One region of the Streptomyces sp. NPDC051207 genome, then DNA from elsewhere that is predicted to be linked to it. Evidence: riboswitches for the same ligand, from Rfam matches in the RefSeq annotation. Region 1 holds a riboswitch; the other holds the start of a gene.
What was found. A riboswitch is a leader RNA that binds a small molecule or an ion and turns the genes downstream of it on or off. The one in region 1 is predicted to bind thiamine pyrophosphate.
Positions count from the first base shown of each region.

Region 2: linked by a shared signal. The riboswitch ahead of thiO (glycine oxidase ThiO) and the one ahead of thiC (phosphomethylpyrimidine synthase ThiC) in region 1 are both predicted to bind thiamine pyrophosphate.

Region 1 is NZ_JBFBAX010000034.1:44,386-49,115, reverse strand. Features, by position in the region: gene AB0M97_RS26360 (SsgA family sporulation/cell division regulator) at 1-137, shown strand, start outside; gene AB0M97_RS26355 (YibE/F family protein) at 311-1,813, opposite strand; TPP riboswitch at 1,886-2,075, shown strand; gene thiC (phosphomethylpyrimidine synthase ThiC) at 2,068-3,876, shown strand; gene AB0M97_RS26345 (hypothetical protein) at 4,043-4,730, opposite strand, start outside.
Region 2 is NZ_JBFBAX010000003.1:355,034-359,763, forward strand. Features, by position in the region: gene AB0M97_RS05145 (Rv2175c family DNA-binding protein) at 1-252, opposite strand, end outside; gene AB0M97_RS05150 (FAD-dependent oxidoreductase) at 501-1,742, opposite strand; TPP riboswitch at 1,914-2,025, shown strand; gene thiO (glycine oxidase ThiO) at 2,023-3,186, shown strand; gene thiS (sulfur carrier protein ThiS) at 3,183-3,383, shown strand; gene AB0M97_RS05165 (thiazole synthase) at 3,386-4,180, shown strand; gene pknB (Stk1 family PASTA domain-containing Ser/Thr kinase) at 4,279-4,730, shown strand, end outside.

The sequences.
Region 1 (4,730 bases):
CCACGGCACCCCTGGTCGCCTTCCTCGACCGCACCGACAAGCTGGTGCCGCTGGGCCAGGAGGGGGCGCTCGCCGACTTCGACGCGCATCTCGACGAGGCGCTGGACCGGATCCTGGCGGATCAGGGCGCCGGCTGAACGGTTACGGCAGCCGGGTGGTGCCGTAACGCTTCGCCGGGCGCCGGAGGAGGGTGCGCAGGAACGATTCGGCCCCCGGGGCCCGGGTCCCGCGTCACGCGACACCGGGCGCGAGGTCTCACCGCGTCCCCCGTCCCCCCGTCTCCCCGGCCCGTCTCACCGGACCCGGTACTTCACCGCTTGCGGCGTCGGCCCCGGCCACCGCCGCGGGCCGCGGCCGGCCCCCCCGCGGCCGTGGCCGGACCACCCGCCGCGCCTGCTGACCGGCCGCCGCCCTTCCCCGTCCGGTCGGCGGAGACCACCAGGGCCGCGAGGCACGTGGTGACCGGCACCGAGGCGACCAGGCCGATGGAGCCGACCAGCGTACGCACGATCTCCTCGGCCACCAGCTCGCTGTTGGCGACCGTGCCCACACTGCTCTGCGCGATCGAGAACAGCAGCAGCAGCGGCAGCGCGGCACCCGCGTAGGCGAGGACGAGCGTGTTGACGACGGACGCGATGTGGTCCCGCCCGATGCGGATGCCCGCGCGGTACAGCCCGCGCCAGCCCATCGACGGGTTGGCCTCGTGCAGCTCCCAGACCGCCGACGTCTGCGTGACCGTCACGTCGTCGAGGACACCGAGGGAACCGATGATGACGCCGGCCAGCAGCAGACCGCTCATGTCGATCGTCGGATACAGGCCGTGGATGAGACCGGTGTTGTCGTCGGTGTTGCCGGTGAGCGCGGCCCAGCCGATGAACAGCGAGCCGAGGACGCCGATGAGCAGCAGCGAGATCAGGGTGCCGAGCACCGCGACCGATGTCCGGGCCGACAGGCCGTGGCACAGGTAGAGCGCGATCAGCATGATGGCGCTCGACCCGACGACCGCCACCACCAGCGGGTTCGAGCCCTGGAGAATCGCGGGCAGGACGAAGAAGTTGAGCACCAGGAAGCTGATGGCCAGCGAGACCAGCGCCATGACGCCGCGCAGCCGGCCGACGGCGACGACGGCGAGGGCGAAGATCCCGGCGAGCAGCGCCATCGGGAACCTGCGGTTGACGTCGGTGACCGAGTACTGGAGATCCTTGGGAGCGGAGGGCTCGTAGGCGACCACGACCTCCTGGCCCTGCTCCAGCTGCCGGGACTGGTCCGGCTGCACGATCTCGATGAACGTGCGGCCCTTGTCCTTGCCCGTGTCGATGCGGATGGTCGCCTTCTTGCAGGTGCCGGTCGCCTGCTGCTGGGCGGAGGAGCCCTCGGCCGTGGAGGTGTCGCCGGTCGGCGTGGCTCCCGAGGCGTTGACGGACTCGCAGCTCACCTCGTCCACGTTGGTGACCGTGGCCTGCTGCGTCTGCCGGTCGAAGCCGACACCGGTGCGCTCGTGCGGCGGGGCGCCACCGGGCCAGAGCACAGCGAGCCCGACCACCACCGCTGCGGCGAACGGGATGAGGACGGCCGCGATGACCTTGCGCAGGTGCTGGGAGACGGGGGCGGCCGGACCGTGCGCGTGGCTGTGCCCATGCCCGTGGCCATTCCCGTCACCGCCGGGGCCGTGACCGTGCCCGCCCCCCGCGCCGTGCCCGCCCGATCCACGACCGTGGCCCTGGCCGCCGCTGCTGCCACCTGAGCCGCCACCGCTGCCGGTGCCGCGCGGAGGCTCGGACGGTGGATACGGGGGATGCTGCATCGTGGTCACCGACCGATCATCGCAAGAACGGACGGGGGCCCCTGTTCACCGCGCCCGGATTGACGCTAGCGTGGAGGCACCTTTTGTACACGCGGGAGCTCGGAGCACCGGGCTGAGAGGGCGCTGACCTCCGTCCCAGCGATGTTTCACGGGAAACATCACCGAAGTCGAGTGATGTTCCCCACGGAACGTCGGCAGACGGATACCGCTGCGTCGACCGCCGAACCTGTTACCGGGTAATGCCGGCGTAGGGAGTAGGTCTCATGACCAACAAGGACGCACGCACGCCTGCCTCCGCGAAGATCCAGGCCGAGGATTCGGCCGACGAATCGAGCAGTACGGAGGCCGGGAAGTCCATCGGCTGGCACAAGGCGTACGTCGAGGGTTCGCGCCCCGATCTGCGGGTGCCGGTCCGTCAGGTGCACCTCACCAACGGGCAGTCGGTCACGCTGTACGACACGTCCGGCCCGTACACCGATCCGCACGTCGACACCGATGTCCGCCGCGGGCTTCCTCCGCTGCGGGAGAACTGGATCGTCGCCCGCGGCGACACGGAGGAATACGCGGGCCGTCCCGTCCGTCCCGAGGACGACGGGATCAAGCACACCTCACCGCGCGGAGGGCTGCGCAACCTCGACGCCGTCTTCCCCGGCCGGCCCCGCCAGCCGCGCCGCGGCCGTGACGGCCAGGCGGTCACCCAGCTCGCGTATGCCCGCCGCGGCGAGATCACGCCCGAGATGGAGTACGTGGCCATCAGGGAGAACGTTGCGCCCGAGGTGGTCCGCGAGGAGATCGCGGCCGGCCGGGCGGTGCTGCCGGCCAACGTGAACCACCCGGAGATCGAGCCGATGATCATCGGCAAGCGGTTCCTGGTGAAGGTCAACGCCAACATCGGGAACTCGGCGGTGACGTCCTCCATCGAGGAGGAGGTCGAGAAGATGACGTGGGCGACCCGCTGGGGCGCCGACACGGTCATGGACCTCTCCACGGGCCGCAACATCCACACCACCCGCGAGTGGGTGCTGCGCAACTCCCCCGTCCCGATCGGCACGGTGCCGCTCTACCAGGCTTTGGAGAAGGTCGACGGCCGGGCCGAGGAACTGACCTGGGAGATCTACAAGGACACGGTCATCGAGCAGGCCGAGCAGGGCGTGGACTACATGACGGTCCACGCGGGTGTGCGCCTGGCGTACGTCCCGCTGACGGCCAACCGCAAGACCGGCATCGTCTCGCGCGGCGGCTCGATCATGGCCGCGTGGTGCCTGGCGCACCACAAGGAGTCGTTCCTGTACGAGAACTTCGAGGAGCTCTGCGAGATCCTCGCCGCGTACGACGTCACGTACTCCCTCGGCGACGGTCTCAGGCCGGGCTCGATCGCGGACGCCAACGACGAGGCGCAGTTCGCGGAACTGCGCACGCTCGGGGAACTCAACCGGATCGCGAAGCGTTTCCACGTACAGACCATGATCGAGGGCCCGGGACATGTCCCGATGCACAAGATCAAGGAGAACATCGACCTTCAGCAGGAGATCTGCGATGAAGCCCCGTTCTATACGCTCGGCCCGCTGACCACGGACATCGCCCCGGCGTACGACCACATCACCTCCGGCATCGGTGCGGCGATGATCGCCTGGTGGGGCACGGCGATGCTCTGTTACGTCACGCCAAAGGAGCACCTCGGCCTGCCCAACCGGGACGACGTCAAGACCGGCGTCATCACCTACAAGATCGCGGCGCACGCGGCCGACCTCGCCAAGGGACACCCGGGCGCGCAGGAGTGGGACGACGCGCTGTCCGACGCCCGTTTCGAGTTCCGGTGGGAGGACCAGTTCAACCTGGCCCTCGACCCGGACACGGCACGGGAGTTCCACGACGAGACCCTGCCGGCCGAGCCCGCCAAGACGGCCCACTTCTGCTCGATGTGCGGGCCGAAGTTCTGCTCGATGAAGATCTCGCAGGACATCCGGCGCGAACACGGCGGCCGCAAAGCCGAGATCGAGGAGGGCATGGCCCAGAAGTCGAAGGAGTTCGCGGCCGCGGGCAACCGCGTGTACCTGCCGATCGCGGACTGACGAGGGCGGTTGCGTCCAGGGCGCGGCGGCGCTTCCGTCCAGGGCGCGGCACAGCCGGCAGTCCGGCCTGTTGTTCGCTGATGCCCTCGGGGTGCCCCCGCAGCGGGTCCCGCATCCGGCCCTTCCGGGTTCGGAGGCGGGACCTGCGAGGGGCGCCGGCCGGTGGTTACTCCGGCTGGTGGTCCGGGCCTCCGAAGTCCGGGCTCGAGTAGTCCGGGCTGGAGAAGCTCGGCCGCCGGCCGGCCCCGCCGTCACCGGGGCTGGTGAACCCCGGCCGGTCGTAGCCGAGGTGGGGCATGCGGCTGACCGGTGCGGGTGAGGCCGTGCCGTGCAGTGCGGTCGCCGGGCTGCCCGGGTCGGCGAGGGCTTCTTGGAGGAACGGCAGTATGCCGCGCTCCAGCAGGGCCTCGTGCCAGGCGTCCCGGGCCCTGGTCACTTCCGCGTCCAGCGCCCCGTGCAGGCCGGCGTCGTCCGACGGGCTGTTGCGCAGGGCGGTGACCAGCAGCCCGGCGGCGGCGATCAGGATGGCGACGGCGGCCACCGCGCCGAACACCCACCCGGTGGTGACCATGGTCTGGGCGAACGCCGGCTCGGGGGTGAGCATCTTCAGGATGTACCCGACGAACAGGAAGATCGCGGCGGCGGTGCCCGCGAGGACGGGTGCCAGGACCGCGACGACGGCGACGGCGCCCGCACCGGCGGCCCCGGTGACCTCCCCCACGCTGGTGGCGAGCGCCCCGTCGGCCGAGCCCCGCTCCGCGGAGCCGGTGTCGTGGACGGACGACGGGGCGGACGGCGCCGGACGGCGCAGGTCCTCGCGGGCCTTGACGTAGTGCTGGTATTCGGTCGCCGCG
Region 2 (4,730 bases), on a different contig from region 1:
CTCTTCGTCCGTGAAACCGTCGTCCCGCAGGAGCGTCAGGGTTCCGGACAGGCCCTTGACGACCTTGTCCCCGTCGATGAAGGCGGCGGGGACGTGCAGCGCGCGGTTCTCACCACGGCGCACGGCGATGAGCTGGCCGTCCTTGACCAGCTGCCGCACACGCGTCACCTCGACGCCGAGCTTTTCGGCGATGTCGGGGAGGGTGAGCCAGGCGGGGACGAGAGCATCGATCTTTGCGTCAATCTCGGTCACGGAAACAAGCCTGCCATCTGCCACTGACAGTCGGAAGTCGGAGCCCCCCGCGTCGGCGTGTGCACGGGCCGTGTACGGGGGGTGTGGCACAGGTGCCGGGCGTTGCCGTCCCGGAGCCGCGTGAGTCCGGGCCGTTGTCCACCCCGAGGCCGCGCGGGTCCGGGCCGCCGTCCTCCCCGAGTCCGGGCGGGTAAGGGCCACCCTCCGGAGGCCACGCGGGTGCCGGACCGTCGCCCCCTTGAGGGCCGTCAGGCCGTCGCCGTCTTCAACGGCCGCGTCGGGTCCGCCAGCAGCCGTGGGTCCATCGTGGCGCCCGCCTCGATCAGCCGCCGGGCCTGCGCCAGGTCCCTCGGCCGTCCCACCGCGAGCAGGGCGACCAGGCGGTCCTCGCGCAGCCAGCAGACCGTCCAGGCCGGTCCGGACGGGTCACCGCGCCACAGGACGGTGTCGGCGGCCGTGTGATGGCCGGCGTACTGCACGAAGCGCCCGAACTGCTCGGACCAGAAGTACGGCACCGGGTCGTACACGGCGGCGGCCTCGCCGCTCGCCCCGCCGACGATGTTGCGGGCCACCGTGCGCGGGCCCTGGAGCGCGTTGTCCCAGTGGTGCACCAGCAGCCGCTCGCCGTACCGCCCGGACGGGAAGGAGGCGCAGTCGCCGACCGCGTGGACGTCCGGCGCCGAGGTGCGCAGCCGCGCGTCGGCGACCACCTCGCCCCACGCGCCCAGGGCGATGCCTGAGCCGGCGAGCCAGGCCGTGGCGGGGCGGGCGCCGATGCCGACGACGACCGCGCCGGCCGGGATGCGCGAGCCGTCGTCCAGGATCACCGCGCCGGGTTCGACGCGCTCCACGCGTGTGTGCGTGCGCAGGACGGCACCCGCGTCGGCGTACCAGGTGGCCATCGGCTCCGCCACCTCGGAGGGCAGCGCGCCCGCGAGCGGCCGGTCCGCCGCCTCGACCACGGTCACCGCGCAGCCCGCCTCGCGCGCCGCCGTGGCGAACTCGGCGCCGATCCAGCCGGCGCCGACGACCACGATGTCGTGCTGGCGGGCGAGCACGGGCCGCAGCCGTTCGGCGTCGTCCAGGGTGCGCAGCAGATGCACGCCGGGCACGCCTTCGGCGCCCGGCAGGGGAATCGGTTCGGCGCCGGTGGCCAGCACGAGGACGTCGTACGGCACCGGCCCCTCGGCGGTGTCGAGCGCGTGGTCGGCGGGGCGGACGCCCAGCACCTCGCGGCCGAGCCGCAGTTCGATGCCGAGCGCCTCGAAGTCGATGTCGAAGGCGGAGCCCTCGGCCGTGCCGAGCAGGACGGCCTTGGACAGCGGGGGCCGGTCGTAGGGCTGGTGGGGTTCGGCGCCGATCACGGTCACGGTGCCGGTGAAGCCCTGTTCGCGCAGGGCGACGGCGGTCTGCACGCCGGCCATGCCCGCGCCCACGACGACCACGCGGCGTGGCGCGTCCCCTGCCCGGTCCTGCGTCTGCTCGCTCACCTGATCACCATAGACAACTGACAGATTGTCAGTCAGCGGTCGTGCCGCGTGACCTGCTCCACAACGCCGGTCCCGCCGTCCTCCCGCGACCCCCGGCTCTCGTCCACGCGCGCGTGGCGCGGCGGAGGCTCCCTTACCCGGCGCGACCCGCGAGGGCTAGGGTGACCGACGTAAAGCACTCGCGGGAGCCCGGACGCACCGGGCTGAGAGGGAGGCTGGCGGCCTCCGACCGTACGAACCTGATCCGGGTCATGCCGGCGAAGGGAGGGGCTGGACGCCCATGTCGCCCACGCGCACACCAGACGTCCTCGTCGTCGGGGGCGGAATCATCGGCCTGGTGACGGCCTGGCGGTCCGCGCAGCGCGGATTCGCCACGGCCGTCGTCGATCCCGAGCCCGGCGGCGGAGCCGCCCAGGTGGCCGCCGGGATGCTGGCCGCCGTCACGGAACTGCACTACGGCGAGCAGACCCTGCTCGCGCTCAACCTCGCGTCGGCCCGCCGCTACCCGGACTTCGTGGCGGAGCTCACCGACCTCACCGGGCACGACCCCGGCCACCGCCGCTGCGGCACGCTCGCCGTCGCCCTGGACGCCGACGACCGCGCCCACCTGCGGGAACTGCACATCCTCCAGCGGCAGTCGGGGCTGGAGTCGGAGTGGCTGTCCGGGCGGGACTGCCGGCGCCTGGAGCCGATGCTCGCGCCCGGGGTGCGCGGCGGCCTGCGGGTCGACGGCGACCACCAGGTCGACCCGCGGCGCCTGGCCCGCGCGCTCGTGGCCGCCTGCGAACAGGCCGGGGTCGCCTTCCACCGGCAGTGGGCCGAGCGGCTCATGGTCCTCGGCGACCGGGCCACGGGCGTCGTCACCGCCGACGGCACGGAGCTGACCGCCGGGCAGACCGTGCTCGCCGCGGGCAGCCTCAGCGGGCGGCTCGCCGGGGTGCCGAAGGCCGTGCTGCCACCGGTGCGGCCCGTGAAGGGGCAGGTCGTGCGGCTGACCGTGCCGCCACGGTACGCGCCGTTCCTGAGCCGTACCGTGCGCGCCATCGTGCGCGGCAGCCACGTGTACCTGGTGCCCCGCGAGAACGGCGAGCTGGTGATCGGCGCGACCAGCGAGGAACTGGGCTGGGACACCACGGTCACCGCGGGCGGCGTCTACGAGCTGCTGCGCGACGCGCACGAGCTGGTGCCCGGCATCACCGAGCTGCCCCTGACCGAGACCCGGGCCGGGCTGCGGCCCGGCTCCCCGGACAACGCGCCGCTGCTCGGCCCGACCGAGCTGCCCGGACTGCTGCTGGCCACCGGGCACTACCGCAACGGCGTGCTCCTCACCCCGGTCACCGGCGACGCCATGGCGCACGCGCTGGCCACCGGGGACCTGCCCGAGGAGGCCCGCCCCTTCACCCCGAAGCGTTTCAGCACCGCACTCACGGAGCAGCCCGCATGAACATCTCCGTCAACGGGGAGCCCCGGGAGGTCCTGCCCGGCACGGCTCTCGACACCGTCGTCACATCGCTCACCGCGGCGCCGTCCGGCGTGGCCGCCGCCCTCAACGAAACCGTGATCCCGCGCACCGAGTGGCCGTCGACGCCCCTGTCCGAGGGCGACCGCGTCGAGGTCCTCACCGCCGTCCAAGGAGGCTGACCATGGCCGACGACCCCTTCGTCCTCGGCGGTACGTCCTACACGTCCCGTCTGATCATGGGCACCGGCGGGGCGCCCAGCCTCGACGTGCTGGAACGCGCGCTGGTGGCCTCCGGCACGGAACTCACGACCGTCGCGATGCGGCGGGTGGACCCGTCGGTGCACGGGTCCGTGCTGTCGGTGCTGGACAAGCTCGGCATCCGGGTGCTGCCGAACACGGCGGGCTGCTTCACGGCCGGCGAGGCGGTGCTGACCGCGCGCCTGGCCCGGGAGGCGCTCGGCACGGATCTGATCAAGCTGGAGGTCATCGCCGACGAGCGGACCCTGCTGCCGGACCCGATCGAGCTGCTGGAGGCGGCGGAGACGCTGGTGGACGACGGGTTCACCGTGCTGCCGTACACGAACGACGACCCGGTGCTGGCACGGAAGCTGGAGGACGTCGGCTGCGCGGCCGTGATGCCGCTCGGCTCGCCCATCGGGTCCGGGCTCGGGATCCGCAACCCGCACAACTTCCAGCTGATCGTGGAGCACGCGCGCGTGCCGGTGATCCTGGACGCGGGGGCGGGCACGGCGTCCGACGTGGCGCTGGCGATGGAGCTGGGCTGTGCCGGGGTGATGCTCGCCTCGGCGGTCACGCGCGCCCAGGAGCCGGTACTGATGGCCGCCGGCATGCGGTGTGCCGTGGAGGCGGGGCGGCTGGCGTACCGCGCGGGGCGCATTCCCCGGCGCCACTTCGCCGAGGCGTCGTCCCCCGCGCAGGGCCGGGCGGTGCTGGACCCGGAGCGCCCCGCGTTCTGACCGGCCCGGGTGCGTCCCCGCGGTGCGAAGCGTCACAGGTCGGCTGCAGTGCTCCGGCGCGGACGTCGGTGTCAGTGACGGCTCGTACACTCACCTGCGTGGACACGACCCTTCAGGACCCTCTGGTCGGGCAGCTGCTCGACGGGCGGTACCGCGTCGAGGCGCGGATCGCGGTCGGCGGGATGGCCACGGTCTACCGGGCCGTGGACACCCGCCTGGACCGCGTTCTCGCGCTCAAGGTGATGCATCCGGCGCTCGCGGCCGACGGGGCGTTCGTCGAGCGGTTCATCCGCGAGGCGAAGTCGGTGGCGCGCCTGGCCCACCCGAACGTGGTGCAGGTCTTCGACCAGGGCACCGAGGGTCCGTACGTCTACCTCGCCATGGAGTACGTGGCGGGCTGCACCCTGCGTGACGTGCTGCGCGAGCGCGGCGCGCTGCAGCCGCGGGCCGCGCTGGACATCCTGGAGCCGGTGCTGGCCGCGCTGGGCGCCGCCCACCGTGCCGGGTTCGTGCACCGCGACATGAAGCCGGAGAACGTCCTGATCGGGGA